Regions from separate parts of the Enterobacter sp. SM3 genome, predicted to be linked through region 2. Evidence: predicted binding sites of a transcription regulator. Region 2 holds the regulator's gene; each other region holds the start of a gene.
The links. Region 2 encodes PhoB, which activates phosphate uptake and scavenging genes when phosphate is short. Its sites were predicted from a motif close to CTGTCATAAAACTGNCNNAT; they were not measured.
Positions count from the first base shown of each region.

Region 1: uvrB (excinuclease ABC subunit UvrB) is a predicted target of PhoB. The motif match lies at 1,422-1,441, and genes of this name have one in related genera.
Region 3: GVO84_RS03050 (esterase-like activity of phytase family protein) is a predicted target of PhoB. The motif match lies at 3,765-3,784, and genes of this name have one in related genera.
Region 4: kdgR (DNA-binding transcriptional regulator KdgR) is a predicted target of PhoB. The motif match lies at 1,817-1,836, and genes of this name have one in related genera.

Region 1 is NZ_CP099971.1:1,408,619-1,413,639, reverse strand. It holds gene uvrB (excinuclease ABC subunit UvrB) at 1-1,190, opposite strand, end outside; gene GVO84_RS06555 (ABC transporter ATP-binding protein) at 1,943-2,665, shown strand; gene bioD (dethiobiotin synthase) at 2,628-3,329, opposite strand; gene bioC (malonyl-ACP O-methyltransferase BioC) at 3,322-4,077, opposite strand; gene bioF (8-amino-7-oxononanoate synthase) at 4,061-5,021, opposite strand, start outside.
Region 2 is NZ_CP099971.1:1,036,292-1,041,312, forward strand. It holds gene sbcD (exonuclease subunit SbcD) at 1-794, opposite strand, end outside; gene phoB (phosphate response regulator transcription factor PhoB) at 982-1,671, shown strand; gene phoR (phosphate regulon sensor histidine kinase PhoR) at 1,693-2,988, shown strand; gene brnQ (branched-chain amino acid transporter carrier protein BrnQ) at 3,398-4,717, shown strand; gene proY (proline-specific permease ProY) at 4,799-5,021, shown strand, end outside.
Region 3 is NZ_CP099971.1:667,969-672,989, reverse strand. It holds gene GVO84_RS03065 (carbon starvation CstA family protein) at 1-1,039, shown strand, start outside; gene GVO84_RS03060 (YbdD/YjiX family protein) at 1,140-1,343, shown strand; gene yjiA (GTPase) at 1,354-2,307, shown strand; gene GVO84_RS03050 (esterase-like activity of phytase family protein) at 2,361-3,719, opposite strand; gene GVO84_RS03045 (YfaZ family outer membrane protein) at 4,130-4,675, shown strand; gene GVO84_RS03040 (NAD-dependent succinate-semialdehyde dehydrogenase) at 4,843-5,021, opposite strand, start outside.
Region 4 is NZ_CP099971.1:2,884,201-2,889,221, forward strand. It holds gene GVO84_RS13565 (YebO family protein) at 1-249, opposite strand, end outside; gene mgrB (PhoP/PhoQ regulator MgrB) at 324-467, opposite strand; gene GVO84_RS13575 (YobH family protein) at 628-867, shown strand; gene kdgR (DNA-binding transcriptional regulator KdgR) at 934-1,725, opposite strand; gene GVO84_RS13585 (MFS transporter) at 1,905-3,278, shown strand; gene htpX (protease HtpX) at 3,329-4,210, opposite strand; gene prc (carboxy terminal-processing peptidase) at 4,404-5,021, opposite strand, start outside.

The sequences.
Region 1 (5,021 bases), 370 kb from region 2:
CCTGGCGTGGCCGAGACGTAAATGGTTTGCGGCGCGAGCGCCTCAAACTCTTCAAATTTCATCGGGCGGTTATCCAGCGCCGACGGGAGGCGGAAGCCGTACTCCACCAGCGTCTCTTTACGCGCCCGGTCGCCGCGGTACATCCCGCCGATCTGCGGGATCGTGACGTGGGATTCGTCGATCACCAGCAAACCGTCTGCCGGAAGGTAGTCAAACAGCGTCGGCGGCGGCTCGCCCGGCCCGCGCCCGGAGAGGAAGCGCGAGTAGTTTTCAATGCCGGAGCAGTAGCCCAGCTCGTTCATCATCTCAAGGTCGAACTGGGTACGCTGGCTCAGGCGCTGCTCTTCCAGCAGCTTATTGTTCGCCAGCAGCACCTTACGGCGCTCGGCCAGCTCCACTTTGATCTCTTCCATCGCCTGCACGATACGCTCGCGCGGCGTCACGTAGTGCGTTTTCGGGTAGATGGTGAAGCGCTGGATCACCGACTCAATGTGTCCGGTCAGCGGGTCGAAGAGCGACAGCCGTTCAACCTCTTCATCGAACAGCTCGACGCGCAGCGCCATATCGTCCGATTCCGCCGGGAAGATGTCGATCACCTCACCGCGTACGCGGAACGTCCCGCGCTGGAACGCCTGATCGTTACGGGCATACTGCAGCTCCGCCAGACGACGAACGATGGCACGCTGGTCGATGATCATCCCCTGCGTCAGGTGCAGCATCATCTTGAGATAGAGATCCGGATCGCCCAGACCGTAGATCGCGGAAACCGATGCGACAACGACCACGTCGCGACGCTCCAGAAGTGCCTTCGTGGCCGACAGTCGCATCTGCTCGATGTGTTCGTTCACCGAGGCGTCCTTCTCAATGAAGGTGTCAGAGCTCGGCACATAGGCTTCAGGCTGGTAGTAATCGTAGTAGGAGACGAAATACTCCACCGCATTTTCCGGGAAGAACTCTTTCATCTCGCCGTAAAGCTGCGCGGCCAGGGTTTTATTGGGTGCCAGCACCATTGTTGGGCGCTGGAGATCCGCAATCACGTTGGCGATGGTGAACGTTTTACCCGAGCCGGTTACCCCCAGCAGCGTCTGGTGCGCCAGCCCATCTTCCAGCCCCTCTTCCAGACGACGGATCGCCTCAGGCTGATCGCCAGATGGACGGAAAGCAGAATTCAATTTGAACGGTTTACTCATGGGCGACAACCTGATGACGTTATAAGCGGCAGGTGAGTAATTTTACTCGTTGTTGCCAGGAATGCCAGTAAAAAACACTGGATGAAAAACCAGTGGCATGTCAGGATATTTAGCATAGCGCCTTAAGGATTGGTGCGATATCGGCCAAAATTTAGGCTGTGACAATATAAAACACCAGTCAGGTCAGGTTATCCCCAGAACTTTTTCTTTTTTAACATTTGTCAAGCCAGGTAATGATAGTTTTGTGGCAACGGGTGACACTTTCATGACGGGAATTGCTTTTATCTAAGCAGTTAAATAATAAACGATATTTTCTAAAGCCGCGTTTCGCGTCAATTTGGGCGTAAGCCGCGTCTTCTCTCGCTTATCGCGTGTTTTCTAACTCTAATGCACATGGTTATCCACAGGAATAGTGGATAACTGCTTCCAGCCCATACAGCGTGGCGCTCGGCAAATTCCCGGATTTTCCCACGAGACGGCAGTAAAAAATTTTTATAGCTATTTTTTGATGATTAACAGTTGTGTCATTCATAACCAACTGATGAGATCTTGCTCACATTTTCATCATTTCGGGCACTGCACCACAACTCAACAGCGCCAGCACCGTCGATGTGCAATCCCCTTTTTTCTCAGCCCCTCTCCGGTGACTTATTCCTAAAAAAGCCGTTTTTTTAAACACTTTTCGGTTTCTGGCAGGGGTTTTGCAGTCTCAAACTCGAGCCTCACCCACACACATTTTTAAGGAGAGAAAGATGTTGAGTCTGCGTGCTGTGAATCAGTTTTACGGAAGCCAACATACGCTATGGAACGTGAATTTGGATTTTCCGCAAGGGATGTGTACAGGCGTTGTTGGCCTGCCGGGAATGGGGAAAACCACCCTCATGAATTGCATCGCCGGGAGAGTGCCCGTCGAAAGCGGGAGCATCATCTGGCATGAAGCGGGCGCGCCGCCGCGTGATTTGCTTAACCTGCCGCCAGAACAGCGGTCAGGACCGGGGATAGGCTATGTCCCGCAGGACAGGCGGATATTCTCCCAGTTAACGATTGAGGAGAATCTGCATATCGCCATGCGGGCGATGGGGAAACCCAACCCGGAAGCGAAAAGTGACGTTTACGATTTGTTTCCGGCGCTCTACGCATTGCGGCAGACCCGCGCCAACACGCTCTCTCCGGACGACCAGTACCAGCTGGCGCTGGCTAATGCGCTGGTGAACCGCCCGCACCTGCTGATCCTCGATGAGCCCCTGCACGGCGCAGGACACAGCTTCGCCCAGAAGCTGGGGCAGCTGCTGGTGCGCTTAAACCGGGAGTTAGGTATGACGGTGCTGTTAGCGGAGCAGCAGCTGTCGTTCATCCGCCGGGTTGCGGACCGTTTCTGTATGCTCTATCGCGGGCGTAACGTGGCGCAGGGCCACGTTAACGAACTGGATGACGAGCTTATCGCGCATTGGATGTCGCGGGAAGCAAGACGCTGAGATCGAGATAACGCCCGGTTTCGGCATTTTCCGCGCCGTCAGCAAGCCAGGGAATTTCTCCGAGGCACGGGGCGGGAAGGACGCGCCTGAGCGTCGCCAGATACTCCTGGTGTCGTTTACCCGGCGCAACCACGTCGTTGGCTATCCAGCCCGCCAGCGTCAGCCCGGCCTGCTGTACGGCCTGTGCGGTCAACATGGCGTGATTGATGCAGCCCAGTTTGACGCCGACGACCAGAATGACCGGAAGCTGCTCGGCCTGCACCCAGTCAGCAAACGTCTGCGTGTCCGAAAGCGGCGTAAACCAGCCCCCTGCACCTTCCACCAGCACCCAGTCGGCCTGGCCTTCCAGCGTCCGTAACCCGGCAGACAGCACGGCGAAATCAATCGGACGACCTTCGTCAGCGCTGATGATGTGCGGCGAGGTCGGCTCGGCAAAGGTGTACGGATTCACCGCTGAATAGGCAAGTTCAAGGGTGCTGTTACGCTGGAGCGCCAGCGCGTCGGTGTTGCGTAACCCTTCCACCGTCATCTCGCTGCCGGAAGCAACCGGCTTATACCCGGCGGTGTTTTTTCCGATCAGTCGTGCCGCCTGCAGCAGCGCCGAGCTGGCCACCGTTTTGCCCACTTCCGTATCCGTTCCGGTGACAAAATAACGTTCACTCACGTTCGATAATCCCATGAAAAAGTTGATAAGAGAGCGGGAAATGTCCCCGCTGCTGCGGCCAGGCCAGCTCCAGACGCTGCAGCTGGCCCCGGGTCAGCGGTTTTTTCTCCCGTCCGGCATGCAGGTGCGTGGCCCCGATGCCCTTCAGCGAGCGCATCGCGCTGAACGCATCGCTAAAATTGAGGGTGATGGTCTGCACCGTGCTGCGATAGCGCCAGCCTGCCAGCGCCTGCGTCACCTGGTCATGCGATAAAAAGCGGTTAGCGTGCGGCTGCTCATCCACCGCTTTCCACGCCTGATTCAGCTCCGGCAGCGAACTTTCCAGCAGGGTGGTAAAGGCCACCTTCCCGCCCGGTCGCGCCACGCGATAGAGCTCGCGCAGGGCCTGCGGCAGGCTGCTGCACCACTGTACCGCCAGATGACTCCAGACCAGATCGAACTGCGCATCCGCCAGCGGGATCGCCTCGATATCGGCCAGCAGATAGCGATCCGCTGCCTGCCGCTGACGCGCCTCGTCGAGCATCTGCTCTGAGAGGTCGATAGCCGTGACCTGGCTTCCCGTCCCGCGCCAGTAGCGGCTGTTGCTGCCGGGACCACAGCCCGCGTCCAGCACCTGCGGAAAGCGGTTGTCGCCAAGCGCGGCCAGAAGCCCCTGCGCGCTCTGACGCTGCAGTTCATCGTGCTGCGAATAGCTCTGCGCGGCCCGGCCAAATGCCGCCGCAACGGCCTGCTTATTCACCGGCATCATGGAGCGCCTCCAGCAGCGTCTGGATATCCCGTGCTTCATGCGCCGCCGTCAGGGTTAAGCGCAGTCGCGCGGTACCCGGCGGGACCGTTGGCGGGCGGATGGCGGTCACCCACATGCCCCGCTCGCGCAGCGCCTGTGCCAGCGCCAGCGCGCGGCCGTTTTCGCCGACAATCACCGGCTGGATGGCGCTCTGCGAATCGGGGCTGTGGAAGGGCAGCGCAGCTAGCCCCTGGCGGAAGCGAGAGATATGCTCCGCCAGCCGCTGGCGACGTTCATCCCCATCTGCGCTGCGGATCACCGCCAGCGACGCAGACAGCGCCACGGCCTGCGCCGGGGGCATGCTGGTGCTGTAGATCAGGTGTCGGGCAAACTGCAGCAGATAGTCGGCGACGGACTCGCTGCACAGCACGGCGGCGCCGCTGACGCCAAAGCCTTTGCCGAAGGTGACAATCAGCAGCTCCGGCTTCACGTTTTGCTGATGCGCACTGCCGCGACCTTCGTTGCCCATTACGCCAATCCCGTGGGCATCGTCCACCAGCAGCCAGGCGTTTTGCCGCTTTGCGGCCCCGTGCAACGCGGCAAGCGGCGCGCTGTCGCCGTCCATGCTGAACACCCCTTCGGTGACCGCCAGCTGCTGTCCGTCGCAGGGTTTATCCAGCAACGCAGCGAGCTGCCCCGCATCGTTATGGGCGAAGCGGCGCAGCTGCGCCGGGCTTAAACTTGCCGCCTCCAGCAGCGAGGCGTGGCTCAGGCGGTCAGCGACAATGCGGTCCTCTTTTTCCATCAGGGCGGTAATAACCGCCTGATTGGCGGCAAAGCCGGAGATAAACAGCAGCGCACGCGGGTAGCCCAGCCAGTCGGCAAGCGCCTCTTCCAGCGCCTGATGCGCCGTGGTGTATCCGCTGACGAGTCCCGAGCCGCCGCTGCCTACGCCAAACCGCTCT
Region 2 (5,021 bases):
AGTTTGCCCCCGGAGAAACTCACCAGATGGACGGACTTGGCTTTGCCCGTCTCGTCAAAGCTGAGCGAAAGAGGCGAGCCGCAGTAGCGGATATGCTCGCTGCCGCCGACGATCTGCGCCCGGTGTATGTGCCCGAGCGCGATGTAGTCGGCTGGAGGGAAGTTTTGCGCCGGAAAGGCGTCCAGCGTACCGATATAGATGTCACGTACGGCGTCACTTTTACTGGCCCCGACGGTGGTGAGATGTCCGGTCGCAATCACCGGAATCGGCTGGTCGCCGCGCAGGGCGCAGGCATCGGCGTGCTGCTGGTGATAATAGTCGGTGATGGCCTGTAACAGATGCTGTTGCTTTTCGCCGCCGGAAAGTCCCGCCCGGCTTTGCACAATATCGCGCGGACGCAAAAACGGAATGGGGCACAGCACCGCCCCCGGCGTGCCGTCGCGTTTTTTCAGGATCTGCGGGGCGTGCCCGGCGCTGGCGACGACGGTAGTATTGAGAAATGCCAGGATGTCGCGGGATTCATTCAGCGTCGCGACGGAATCATGGTTGCCGGCGACAATCACCAGATGACAGCCGGTTTGCTGCAGATTCACCACGAAGCGGTTATACAGTTCACGCGCATAGCTGGGGGGCGAGCCGGTATCAAAGATGTCACCCGCCACAATAATCGCGTCCACCTCTTGCGTTCGGGCCGTTTCCAGCAGCCAGTTCAGGAAGGCTTCATGTTCAGCCGCACGGCTTTTGCTGTAAAAATTTTGACCCAGATGCCAGTCCGAGGTGTGAAGTATGCGCATAGCTGATCCGTGGCAAAAAAGAGAAAGCAGGATTATAAACGTTCAGAGACGGGAAAATAACCGCTGTAATAAAACAACGGTTTGCCCGTTATCGTGGTACTGTTTTTCATAAATCTGTCATAAATCTGACGCATAATGGCGCCGAATTACAAACTTGTAACTTAAATAAGATAAGACAGGGCAAAGTATGGCGAGACGTATTCTGGTCGTAGAAGATGAAGCTCCAATTCGTGAAATGGTGTGCTTCGTGCTCGAGCAAAACGGCTTCCAGCCGGTTGAAGCGGAAGATTATGACAGCGCAGTGAACCAGCTGAATGAACCCTGGCCCGATCTGATTCTGCTGGACTGGATGTTGCCCGGCGGCTCCGGACTGCAGTTTATCAAACACCTGAAGCGCGAGGCGCTGACCCGCGACATCCCGGTTGTGATGCTCACGGCGCGCGGAGAAGAAGAGGATCGCGTTCGCGGTCTGGAGACCGGCGCGGACGATTACATTACTAAACCGTTCTCCCCAAAAGAGCTGGTTGCCCGCATTAAAGCCGTGATGCGCCGTATTTCGCCGATGGCGGTGGAAGAGGTAATTGAGATGCAGGGGCTGAGCCTTGACCCCACCTCACACCGCGTGATGACCGGTGAAAATCCCCTCGACATGGGGCCTACCGAATTTAAACTCCTGCACTTCTTTATGACCCACCCGGAACGCGTGTACAGCCGCGAGCAGTTGCTGAATAACGTCTGGGGAACTAACGTGTATGTCGAAGACCGGACGGTTGACGTACATATTCGCCGCCTGCGAAAAGCGCTGGAACTGAGCGGCCACGATCGCATGGTGCAGACGGTCCGCGGCACGGGTTATCGTTTTTCTACCCGTTTCTGAACAATGACAGGAGTGTGACGCGTGCTGGAACGTCTGTCATGGAAAAGGCTCGTCTTTGAACTGATCTTATGCTGTATTCCGGCCTTCCTACTGGGGGCCTTTCTTGGACACCTGCCGTGGTTTCTGCTGGCGTCGGTCACCGGGCTGCTGATCTGGCATTTCTGGAACCTGCTGCGCCTCTCGTGGTGGCTGTGGGTTGACCGAAGTATGACGCCGCCGCCGGGAAGCGGCAGCTGGGAGCCGCTGCTGTACGGTCTGCATCAGATGCAGATGCGTAATAAAAAGCGTCGCCGCGAGCTGGGAAGCCTGATTAAGCGTTTTCGCAGCGGTGCAGAGTCGCTGCCGGATGCCGTTATTCTAACGACCGAAGAAGGGACAATCTTCTGGTGTAACGGCCTTGCGCAACAGCTGCTGGGCCTGCGCTGGCCCGACGATAATGGTCAGAATATCCTCAACCTTCTGCGCTATCCCGAGTTCACGCAGTATCTGAAAACGCGTGATTTTACCCGCCCGCATAATCTGAAGCTCAATAACGGTCGCCATCTGGAAATCCGCGTGATGCCCTACAGCGATAAGCAGTGGCTGATGGTGGCGCGCGATGTCACCCAGATGCACCAGCTGGAAGGGGCGCGTCGCAACTTCTTCGCCAACGTCAGTCACGAACTGCGTACCCCGTTGACCGTGCTTCAGGGCTACCTGGAGATGATGCAGGAGCAAACGCTTGAAGGCGCGCCGCGTGAAAAAGCGCTGCACACCATGCGCGAGCAAACGCACCGGATGGAAGGGCTGGTGAAGCAGCTGCTGACGCTATCGAAGATTGAAGCGGCGCCAACGCTTGCGCTAAATGAGACCATTGATGTCCCGATGATGCTGCGGGTCGTTGAGCGTGAAGCGCAGACGTTAAGCCACAAAAAGCATCACCTGACCTTTGAGGTCGACAATACGCTGAAGGTGCTGGGCAGCGAAGATGAACTGCGTAGCGCCATTTCCAACCTGGTGTATAACGCGGTGAATCATACGCCGGAGGGGACGAATATCGTGGTGCGTTGGCACCATGCCCCAACGGGGGCGGAGTTTAGCGTGGAAGACGACGGGCCGGGGATCGCGCCTGAGCATATTCCTCGCCTGACCGAGCGCTTTTACCGTGTGGATAAAGCGCGATCCCGGCAGACAGGCGGAAGCGGCCTGGGGCTGGCGATTGTTAAACACGCGGTGAATCACCATGAAAGCCGTCTCGATATTCAGAGTACGCTGGGTAAAGGAACCCGTTTCAGCTTCGTGATCCCGGAACGATTAATTGCCAAAAAGATCGCCTGACGGCAGGTGTGTCATTTTACCTTTCCACGGGTCAGCGTCTGCTGGCCCGTTTGCTTTGCAGTCAAGCGAAACGCGGATGAATTATATACGGCTGACTGTTTTTTGTTCGCATGATTAGCCATGGGTTTTTCTTATAAATAGCGTATTATTCTAACGTGTATTTTTATGATGGCATATTGTTCTGGTTTTGCGATCCCACCTTGCCTTTAAACGTTATAAGCGTTTAAATTGCGCCCCAGATACTGTCAGACCGACTGTATTTGCGTGGTAAATCGAAAAACTATTCTTCTCCACGCCAGGACGGGAGCATTTCCCGCTGAAATTGAGCAAATTTTCGGCTGTATCGTCCCGTCAGGGAAATCGAAAATCTCAATGTTTTCAACACCACATCCACAGGCAGTAAGGTTTTATGACCCATCACTTAAAATCGCGTGACATCATCGCGCTGGGCTTTATGACATTTGCGCTGTTCGTTGGCGCAGGCAACATCATTTTCCCTCCAATGGTTGGCCTTCAGGCGGGTGAACACGTCTGGACCGCCGCGTTTGGTTTCCTGATTACTGCCGTGGGTCTGCCGGTTCTGACCGTCGTCGCGCTGGCGAAAGTCGGCGGCGGCGTGGATAGCCTCAGCACCCCGATTGGCAAAGTGGCGGGCGTTCTGCTGGCAACCGTCTGCTATCTCGCCGTTGGCCCGCTGTTTGCGACCCCGCGTACGGCAACCGTGTCCTTCGAAGTGGGTATTGCTCCCCTGACCGGTGACGGTGCGATGCCGCTGTTTATCTACAGCCTGATCTACTTCGCGATCGTGATTCTGGTTTCCCTCTATCCGGGCAAGCTGCTGGATACCGTGGGTAACTTCCTGGCTCCGCTGAAAATTGTGGCGCTGATTGTTCTGGCGGTAGCGGCCATCGTCTGGCCAGCAGGCCCGATTAGCGACGCGATGGACGCCTATAAAAATGCCGCGTTCTCTAACGGCTTTGTGAACGGCTACCTGACGATGGATACGCTGGGCGCGATGGTGTTTGGTATCGTTATCGTTAACGCCGCGCGTTCCCGCGGTGTGACCGAAGCGCGTCTGCTGACCCGCTATACCATCTGGGCTGGCCTGATGGCCGGTGTGGGGCTGACGCTGCTGTATCTGGCGCTGTTCCGTCTGGGCTCCGACAGCGCCATGCTGGTCGATCAGAACGCCAACGGTGCGGCTATCCTGCACGCCTACGTTCAGCACACCTTCGGCGGTGCGGGCAGTATGCTGCTGGCGGCGCTCATCTTCCTGGCCTGTCTGGTCACCGCGGTTGGCCTGACCTGCGCCTGCGCAGAGTTCTTTGCGCAGTATCTGCCGCTCTCTTACCGCACCCTGGTGTTTATCCTCGGCATCTTCTCTATGGCGGTGTCCAACCTCGGTCTGAGCCACCTGATTCAGGTCTCTATTCCGGTGCTGACGGCGATTTACCCGCCGTGTATTGTGCTGGTGGTGCTGAGCTTTACTCGCCCTTGGTGGAACAACTCTTCACGAATTATTGCGCCAGCCATGTTTATCAGCCTGATTTTTGGTATCCTTGACGGGATTAAAGCATCAGCTTTCGCGCACATACTGCCGGCATGGACACAGCGTCTGCCGCTGTCCGAGCAGGGTCTGGCCTGGCTGATGCCTACCGTTGTTGCACTGGTTCTGGCCATTATCTGGGACCGTGCTGCAGGGCGTCAGGTCGCATCGAACGCTCATTAATCAACGGCAACAAACTGTTTAACCACGGGGCTTAAGGCCCCGTGGTTTTTTGTTTTTTTCGTGTTGAATGGCAAGATTTAAATGGAAAGCACTAACAAACTTAAACGTGGATTGAGCACGCGCCACATCCGCTTTATGGCGCTGGGCTCTGCTATCGGCACCGGTCTTTTTTATGGCTCGGCAGATGCCATCAAAATGGCCGGTCCCAGCGTTCTGCTGGCGTACATTATCGGCGGCGTGGCGGCGTATATCATCATGCGCGCCCTCGGCGAAATGTCGGTTCACAACCCGTCCGCCAGCTCAT
Region 3 (5,021 bases), 370 kb from region 2:
GGAGTCCTTCGTGGCGATCATGGCGCTGGTTGCAGCCTCCATTATCGAACCGGGTCTGTACTTCGCGATGAACACCCCGCCTGCTGGCCTCGGCATTACCATGCCAAACCTGCACGAGATGGGCGGCGATAACGCGGCGCTGATTATGGCGCAGCTGAAAGACGCAAGCGCACACGCGGCGGCGACCGTCAGCTCCTGGGGCTTCGTGATTTCGCCTGAGCAGATCATGCAGACCGCGAAAGACATCGGCGAACCGTCCGTGCTGAACCGCGCAGGCGGTGCACCTACGCTTGCCGTCGGTATCGCACACGTGTTCCACAAAGTGCTGCCGTGGGCGGACATGGGCTTCTGGTACCACTTCGGTATTCTGTTCGAAGCGCTGTTCATCCTGACCGCGCTGGACGCAGGTACCCGTGCGGGCCGCTTCATGCTGCAGGACCTGCTCGGTAACTTCGTGCCGTTCCTGAAGAAAACCGACTCTCTGGTGGCGGGCATTCTGGGTACTGCCGGCTGCGTCGGCCTGTGGGGCTACCTCCTGTATCAGGGCGTTGTCGACCCGCTCGGCGGCGTGAAGAGCCTGTGGCCGCTGTTCGGTATCTCTAACCAGATGCTCGCAGCCGTTGCTCTGGTGCTCGGTACCGTGGTCCTCGTGAAGATGAAACGCACCAAATACATCTGGGTAACGGTTGTTCCTGCGCTGTGGCTGCTGCTCTGCACCACCTGGGCGCTTGGCCTGAAGCTGTTCAGCGCCAACCCGCAGCTGGAAGGCTTCTTCTTCATGGCTAACCAGTACAAAGAGAAGATTGCCGCAGGCGGCGCGGATCTGACCGCGCAGCAGATTGCCAACATGAACCATATCGTGGTGAACAACTACACCAACGCGGGTCTGAGCATTCTGTTCCTGGTGGTGGTGTACAGCATCATCTTCTACGGCATCAAAACCTGGCTGAACGTGCGCAACGCCGACGGTCGTACGGATAAAGAAACTCCGTACGTGCCGGTGCCGGAGGGCGGCGTGAAGACCTCTTCACACCATTAATCCGCAATCCTCCCCCTCTCCCTTTGGGAGAGGGTTGGGGTGAGGGGAACACAAGCCCAGCGGACTCACATCGCCGGGCTTTTTCTGTCTGGAACCCACAATGTTTGGTAACTTAGGCGAAGCAAAAAAATACCTCGGTCAGGCGGCGAAAATGCTGATTGGCATTCCGGACTATGACAACTACGTTGAGCATATGAAGACCAACCATCCGGATAAGCCGTACATGACCTACACCGAATTCTTCCGCGAGCGTCAGGAAGCGCGCTACGGCGGAAGTGGAGAAGGCGGCGTCCGCTGCTGCTAAAGGAGAGACCATGACCCCGATTGCCGTTACCCTGCTGACCGGTTTTCTCGGCGCCGGCAAAACCACCCTGCTGCGCCACATCCTGAATGAACAGCACGGCTTCAAAATCGCCGTCATCGAAAACGAATTTGGTGAGGTCTCGGTAGACGATCAGCTGATCGGCGATCGCGCCACCCAGATCAAAACCCTCACCAACGGCTGCATCTGCTGCACCCGCTCTAACGAATTAGAAGACGCCCTGCTGGACCTGCTCGACAGCCGCGACCGCGGTGAAATCGATTTTGACCGTCTGGTGATCGAGTGCACCGGCATGGCCGACCCCGGCCCGATTATTCAGACCTTTTTCTCTCACGAGATCCTCTGCCAGCGCTACCTGCTTGACGGCGTGATTGCCCTGGTGGATGCGGTTCACGCTGACGATCAGATGAACCAGTTCACCATCGCCCAGTCTCAGGTGGGCTACGCCGACCGCATCCTGCTGACCAAAACCGACGTGGCGGGCGAAAGCGTTAAGCTGCGCGAGCGTCTGACGCGCATTAACTCCCGCGCGCCGATTTACACGGTGACGCATGGCGACATCGATCTGTCTCAGCTGTTCAACACCAACGGCTTTATGCTGGAAGAGAACGTCACCGCGAAACCGCGCTTCCACTTTATATCCGACAAGCAAAACGACGTGGCGTCGATTGTGGTCGAGCTGGACTACCCGGTGGACATCAGCGAGGTCTCGCGCGTGATGGAGAACCTGCTGCTGTCGTTTGCCGACAAGCTGCTGCGCTACAAAGGGATGCTGTGGATTGACGGCGAGCCGAACCGCCTGCTGTTCCAGGGCGTACAGCGCCTGTACAGCGCCGACTGGGACAGACCCTGGGGCGATGAAGCGCCGCGCAGCGTGATGGTGTTTATAGGTATCCAACTCCCGGAAGAAGAAATTCGAGCGGCGTTTGCGGGTCTGAAAAAATAACCGCCTTGCATCCCCTCTCCCCTATGGGGAGAGGGTTAGGGTGAGGGGTAAACTTATTTCACCGCTTCCGGCAGCGTTATAATCCAGAGCTCGCTGTCCGACTCCGGCTTCTTCAGCGGCTTCACGCTGAGCGTGGTTTCAACCGCCTTATCATCCAGCGTCAGCTTGCCTTCCGCGTTCACCCGATAATCCTTGAGCTTCTTGCCCTCGACCGGGTTTTGCATCGCCACCTTCACGCCAAAGTCGTTATCGTTCGCCACCGCCAACGTTTTGCTGTCAATTAGCGCCAGCCCTTCGGCCTTTTCCTGCTGCCAGCCCAGCGCGCGCAGATCGACAACCTGCGTTTTAGCCGCAAGCGTTATGCCGCGCTGCGCCAGGGTTTTCTCATCATCAAACTCCGGGTACTCGCCCGGCTTGTCAAAGGCGGAAAGGTCGCTCGCCTTGCTGAGATCCACCTTGTAAATCAGGTTACGCATGCCGTCGTTTTTATCGCTTCCCTGCTCAATCAGCAGGATGTGCTGGTCATCGAGCGCCACAATGTCGCCGATTTTGGCGTCGCTGTTTTTACCGTAGGCCGCGCTGTCGATTGGGTAACCGTACATCGCGGTTTTCCCGGTCGCCGGGTCGAAGCTCACCAGACGCGTAAACAGCGCCTGTTTTTTGCTCTTACCGTCAATATCCAGCGTGCTTTGTACGGCGGCGATAATCCGCCCGTCCGGCATCCGGGTCAGGCCTTCAAAGCCCCGATTCGCCTGGCGCCATTTGATAATGTTTGGCAGACCGTCCGCGATGGACTTCTCCCCTTCCGCCGCCTGCGGCCCGTGGATCGCCAGGATCTTCCCTTTGCCGTCGACGTTAATCAGGAACGGGCCATACTCGTCGCACAGCCAGAAGCCACCTTTCCCGTCCGGCGTGATGCCTTCCGTGTCCAGGCCACGGTTGTCACCCTTCAGAATTTTTAGCGTGTCGCTGAACGCCACTTCATTGGTGGAGCCAATCACGCCGCTTTGCAGCGGCAGACCGTTGATCTCGCCTTTATCATCATGCAGCGGCCGGGCATCGACAGCCTCCGCTTTGCCGTTCTGAACGCGGATGGTCATCAGCAGGGGGGCGAAATCTGGCGTGACAAATATTTTGGCTTCGTTTTTACCCATTTTTGGCGCATCGGCGTTTGGACCGCGATCGGTTACGGTCGCAAAGGTCAGGGCATCGCCCTGCTTGCCCGTAAACAGCAGGCCAGAACCGATTCCCACCGGGAGTCCGTTCGGAAACGCACTGGCAAACGCGCCGCTGTAGCTCACGTGGGAGCCTTCAGGGAAGCTGACGACATAGCGCTCAGCAGTAGGCTGCGCCGCCAGGCCAGAGAAAGAGAGCGCACAACCGATTAGCACAGGAATAATTTTTCTTTTCATATTGTTAGCATCCAGTTAGTGAAGCCAACAACGTAAAGAATAAACGTGTCAGAAAAATGACATGAAAAGGAAACCGACCTGCGCGATTGAACGTATATTCATCACTCGAAATGTAAGGCTTTGTTGTTTAGTGTGACAGCTGAAACACTTTCGGAAATTATTAGAAACCCAATTAATTCATCTCAAACCACTATCCCCGCCTCGTTCAGTTTATGTTTAGTCAAAAAACTAAACGGTTCCTAAACGCTAAAACATCACCCGTTGACACCCCGGCAATAAAACATCACCGCAACAATCGCAATAAAAAATTTAACAATATCAGTATAAAAGCGCGATTTACATCACATTTGCAGTCATAAACATCGCTTGTTAAGGTGTCCTCAGATTAATTTGAAGACGAGGAAATACTCATGAAAAAGCTTAACATTCTTATCCTTTCTGCTTTGACCGCGGTATCGGGCTCCGCTTTGGCCATGGGCGGCAGCATCGAGCAGGGTAAAAACTTCACCAACCTGAATGTGGAAATGGGTAAATCCTCATCCGGCCTGTATACCGAAGGTAACTGGCTCAAAAATACCGATGATGGCACCCAGACCGGCGGCGTGGGCGCAGGCTACAACCTGGAAGTGGGCCCGGTGATGCTGAATGCAGGCGCGAAAGCCATCTACATCGGCCCGAAAAAAGGCGATAACGGCGTAGCGTTCCCAATCGGTGGCGGCGTGAATGTTGCCCTGACTGACAGCATTAACGTATTTGGTGAAGGATACGTTGCACCAGACGGACTGAACAACAGCGTGAAAAACTACGTTGAAGCTAACGGCGGCGTAAGCTGGACCCCAATCAAACCGGTTACGCTGAAAGTGGGCTACCGCCACGTAAGCGTCGACGGCAAAGATGGTCGTCCAAACCACACCCTGATTGACGGTGCGTACGTGGGCGGCGGCGTTAGCTTCTAAGCCTGTATTGCGCCCGACGGCGCTACGCTTGCACGGGCCTACAAAAACTGTGCAATCTATTGATGCTGTTGCAGATTGTAGGTCGGGTAAGCGTAGCGCCACCCGGCAAGAAAGGCGATGACACTATTCATGGAAAACCTGCCGGTTGGCAGGTTTTTTATTATCTCTTACTTACGCACCACCACCAGCTTCTGGTTCACAAACTCTTTGATCCCCAGGTCCGACAGCTCGCGCCCGTAGCCGGAGCGCTTCACGCCGCCAAACGGCAGCTCTGGCGCGGTATCGGTGAGCCAGTTGATGTACACCATCCCGGTCTCAATCCGTGACGCCATTTTCTTCGCGCGCT
Region 4 (5,021 bases), 1.8 Mb from region 2:
GTTATCTTCAGCGACCGGGGCTTTCGGCGCGTCTTTCTCTTCCGGTTCGTTAGCCTCACACAGACGACGCAGCAGCGCATTCTGACGTTTTTGCTGATCGAGCAGCGCTTCCAGCAGTTCAATCTGCTCGTTAGTACGGGAACTGGCGCGGTTCACGAAAAACCAAATGACCAGCCCCACCAGCAGAACAACCAAAGAAATCATCAGGGATGCTATATTCAGCAGCCCTGAATTCAGTAACTCACCCATTTCACCACCTCAATAAAAACGTCTATTTTACCACTGGCGCGAAGGAAGGAAATCACCTTGAGAAAAAATGCGTGTTACCACGGAATAAATTTATTGATTGCGCAAACGCCGCTAAAAAACTGTACATCCTGATCGCACATCACATTGATCGTCTGCGTCCATAACACCACGCACGCTATCAGCACGATAATCAGAATTACCCAGCGTATTTTTTTCACTCCACACTCCGTCTAATGACCTGATGTAACGAGGTTATCACGCTTATCTTAAACAAGGACTAACTGTGCCTCCATCGCGCTTTTTTCAGATTCCTGCACTTGTTTCGCCGCGTAAACCGTTTACGCTAGCATTATGATAACAACGATAAAAGAGGAAATGATGCGGTTAATCATTCGAACAATTGTTGCACTGGCCATTGTCTGGATTGGCCTTCTGCTAACGGGTTATGGCGTGCTTGTGGGAAGCACCGAGAACGCAGCCGGGTTAGGAATTCAGTGTAAATATTTAACGGCACAGGGCGTGAGCACTGCGCAATATCTGCATACTGAAAGCGGGATCGTGGGCTTAACCCACTGTCCGGTCCTGCGTAAGACATCCGTCGTGATTGATAATGGTTAATCAGCCGGGTAAATGACCGACAAAAAACGCCGCATCTGTTGCGGCGTTTTTTTATGGGAACAGAGATTAGAACGGGTAGTCGTGATACCCCATCTGTTCAGAAATCTTACGTGCGGCAGTGTGCAGAATAGCCACATACTCATGCAGACGCTCTTCGGAGAAGCGTAAAGTTGGGAAGGAGATACTTAAGCCCGCGATCACCACGCCAAAACGGTCAAACACCGGAACGCCGATGCAGCGCAGCCCTTCTTCCTGCTCTTCGTTATCTTCGCCATACCCCTGCTCGCGTACGCGATCGAGCACCGTTAACAGCGCGTCCGTGCTGGTAATGGTTCGTGAGGTACTTTGCTTGTATTCCACGCCTTCGAGGATCTGCTTCACTTCCTCACGATCGCGCCACGCCAGCAGAACCTTACCAATGGCGGTACTGTAGAGCGGGTTGCGACGACCAATGCGCGAATACATGCGCAGATTGTACATGGAGTCGATTTTATGGATGTAAACAATGCTGTCTTCATCCAGCGCGCCGAGATGGATGGTCTCTTTGGTCAGGCGAGAGATTTCACGCATCTGAATATCGGCGCTGCGGATCAGGTCAACATTTTGTAGCGCACGGGCACCCAGCTCAAACAGCTTCAGCGTCAGAGAGTATTTTTCAGATTCGCCTTCCTGGGCAACGTAGCCCAGCGACTTCATGGTTTGCAAAAAGCGATAAACGGTGCTTTTTGACATCATCACGCGCTGCGACAACTCTGTAATACCTATTTCACGCTCTTCTCCCAGCGCCTGTAAGATGCCAAACACCTTCAGCACGGAAGAAACAGAATCTGGCTGTTTATCCAAATCCGCAATAGCCATTTACCACCTCATAGAGAGTGTTTTATAAAAATCAGAACCGGTTTTTATTATAAGTTCCCGTCATGTCACCTGCAATCAATCCGCGTTTACTTCGTTACAAATCTGCGACATATCGCGGCTGTAACAATGCTAAAATAGTTACCCTGAGAATAATTTCACGCTGAGCTTTTTTAATCCTAATGGAAAAGACCCTTTCCGATGGCCTGCCTTTACCCCAGCGGTATGGCGCTATAGCAACCATCATTATCGGTATCTCAATGGCCGTCCTTGACGGCGCAATCGCGAACGTCGCCCTGCCAACCATCGCCAGCGACCTGCACGCCTCTCCCGCCAGTTCGATATGGATTGTTAACGCCTATCAGATTGCGATTGTGGTTTCCCTGCTCTCGTTCTCTTTCCTGGGCGATATGTTCGGTTACCGTCGGGTGTATCAGTGCGGTCTGGTGGTTTTCACCTTCACGTCCTTGCTATGCGCCCTTTCAGATTCACTGCATACCCTGACGCTTGCCCGCATTGCGCAGGGGTTTGGCGGCGCGGCACTGATGAGCGTAAACACGGCGTTGATCCGCTTAATTTATCCGCAGCGTCATCTGGGGCGCGGCATGGGGATAAACTCGTTTATTGTCGCCGTCTCTTCCGCCGCCGGACCAACCATTGCGGCGGCGATCCTTTCCATTGCGTCATGGCAATGGCTGTTCGCCATTAACGTGCCGCTGGGTATCGTCGCCATATTCTTCGCCCTGCGCTTTCTTCCCGCTAACGGCCCTAAAAGCACCATGCCGCGCTTCGACGTGGCGAGTGCGGTGATGAATGCCCTGACCTTTGGCCTGCTGATTACGGCGCTGAGCGGCTTTGCGCAGGGACAGTCTCTGATGCTTACCGGCGCGGAGCTCGTCGCCCTGCTGGCGATCGGTTTCTTCTTTGTTCGCCGCCAGCTCACACTCCCTGTGCCTTTACTGCCGGTCGATCTGCTGCGTATTCCCCTCTTTTCCCTCTCCATTTGCACGTCAGTCTGCTCGTTCTGCGCCCAGATGCTGGCCTTGGTTTCTCTGCCCTTCTTTCTGCAGAGCGTGCTGGGACGTTCAGAAGTGGAGACCGGCCTGCTGTTAACTCCCTGGCCGCTGGCGACAATGGTGATGGCGCCGCTGGCAGGTTACCTGATTGAACGCGTCCATGCCGGTTTATTGGGAGCACTGGGGCTGGCGGTGATGGCGACAGGCCTTTTCGCGCTGGCTCTGCTACCGTCATCGCCAACCGATCTGGACATCATCTGGCGCATGATCCTGTGCGGCGCAGGGTTTGGCCTGTTCCAGTCGCCTAACAATCACACCATTATCACCTCCGCGCCGCGCCATCGCAGCGGAGGTGCAAGCGGCATGCTGGGGACCGCGCGCCTTCTGGGGCAAAGCAGCGGTGCGGCGCTGGTCGCCCTGATGTTTAACCTCGCCGGACAAAACGGCAACCATGTTGCGCTTCTCACCGCAGGTGCCCTTGCCTCTCTCGCGGCGATCGTCAGCGGCCTTCGCGTGACCCAGCCCAGGGTTCAGGCATAAAAAAAGCCGGGCGGAGAGTTCTCCTGCCCGGCTTATTAGGGTTCTTAGCGTTACTTCAGGTATTCCCCACTGCGCAGCGCTTCGATACGTTTATCCAGCGGCGGATGAGACATAAACAGCTCGCTCAGCGATTTGGACTTACCGTTAATGCAGAAGGCCATCATGCTGTTCGCTTCCTGCGGCTCGTAGCTGGTTTTCAGACGCTGCAGCGCAGCAATCATCTTCTCACGACCAACCAGTTTCGCCGAGCCAGCATCCGCATGGAATTCACGGTGGCGGGAGAACCACATGGTGATGATGCTGGCCAGAATACCGAATACCAGTTCCAGAACCATCGAAACGGCGAAGTAGATCAGCGGGTTGCCGTTGCTCTCTTCACCTTCGTCGCGGTTGCCGCCCATAAAGCCTGCCGCAATCTGCGCCAGAATACGGGAGATGAAGATCACGAAGGTGTTCACCACGCCCTGAATCAGGGTCATGGTCACCATGTCACCGTTGGCGATATGGCTGATTTCGTGGGCAATAACCGCTTCGGCTTCATCACGGCTCATGTTCTGCAGCAATCCGGTGCTGACGGCAACCAGTGACGCATCGCGACGGGCGCCCGTGGCGAAAGCGTTGATGTCCGGGGCATGATAAATCGCCACCTGCGGCATGGCGATCCCGGCCTGACGGGATTGCTGAGCCACCGTATTCATCAGCCACTGTTCCATATCGTTACGCGGCTGTTCAATAACCTCACCACCCACCGATTTCAGTGCCATCCACTTCGACATCAGCAGGGAGATGAACGAGCCACCAAAACCAAACAGCAGCGCCATAATCAACAGACCCTGAACGCTGCTCGACTGAATTCCTGTCAGGCTTAGCACGAGCCCGAAAACCACCATGACCGCCAGGTTGGTGAGCAGGAAGAGCGCGATTCGCATCATAATTTTCTTTTTACCTCAGTTTAACAAAACGCACTATGCGATAACCCACATCGTATGGGTATTGCGGCTATTTTCAAGCATCCGGCGGGCGTAAGTCACCAGAAAGACACAACTTTACACAATTGGAAATCTGGCTGACGGAAGGATGAAGAACAAAAAGAAACAGGCACAATTTCTTGTGCCTGTTGGGAGATTATTTTGCCGGAGCAGGCTGTACGGCAGGTTTCTCTTTTTCCTGATTCGCCAGGTCGAGAGCGATATGCACTGTCTCGTCCAGATACGGATCCGGCTCCTGGTAATCTTTTGGCAGATCGTCCAGTTTTTTGAGCAGAGGCTTACCTTCACGCTTGAAGCGATCGTTGATACGCGCCAGGCGGGTTGCATCGTCTTCGTTGTTCTCTTTCTCACGCTGTGCGTAGTTCAGAGAAACGATATTCCGCTTATCTTTCAGGGCATTGAACCGTGCAATGTCCTTCATGATGTACTGGAACTCCGGATCTTTCGCGATGCGGTCGTTATGCGCTTTCAGCAGTTCAGGGCCAAATTGCGTCATATCACCCGCTTTCACGTAGGTCGCAGCATTGATGCTGTCCCACGGCAACGCGTTATCTTCAAACTTCTCGCCGGTTTCCGTCTCTTCCGTGCCTGTCGGCATCATGATGTCCGGCGTTACGCCCTTACGCTGTGTACTGCCGCCGTTCACGCGGTAGAATTTCTGAATGGTGTACTGAACCGAGCCCAGTGCAGGCCATTCCGGACGCAGCATTTGATCGTAAATACGATTCAGAGAGCGATACTGCTGAACGGTGCC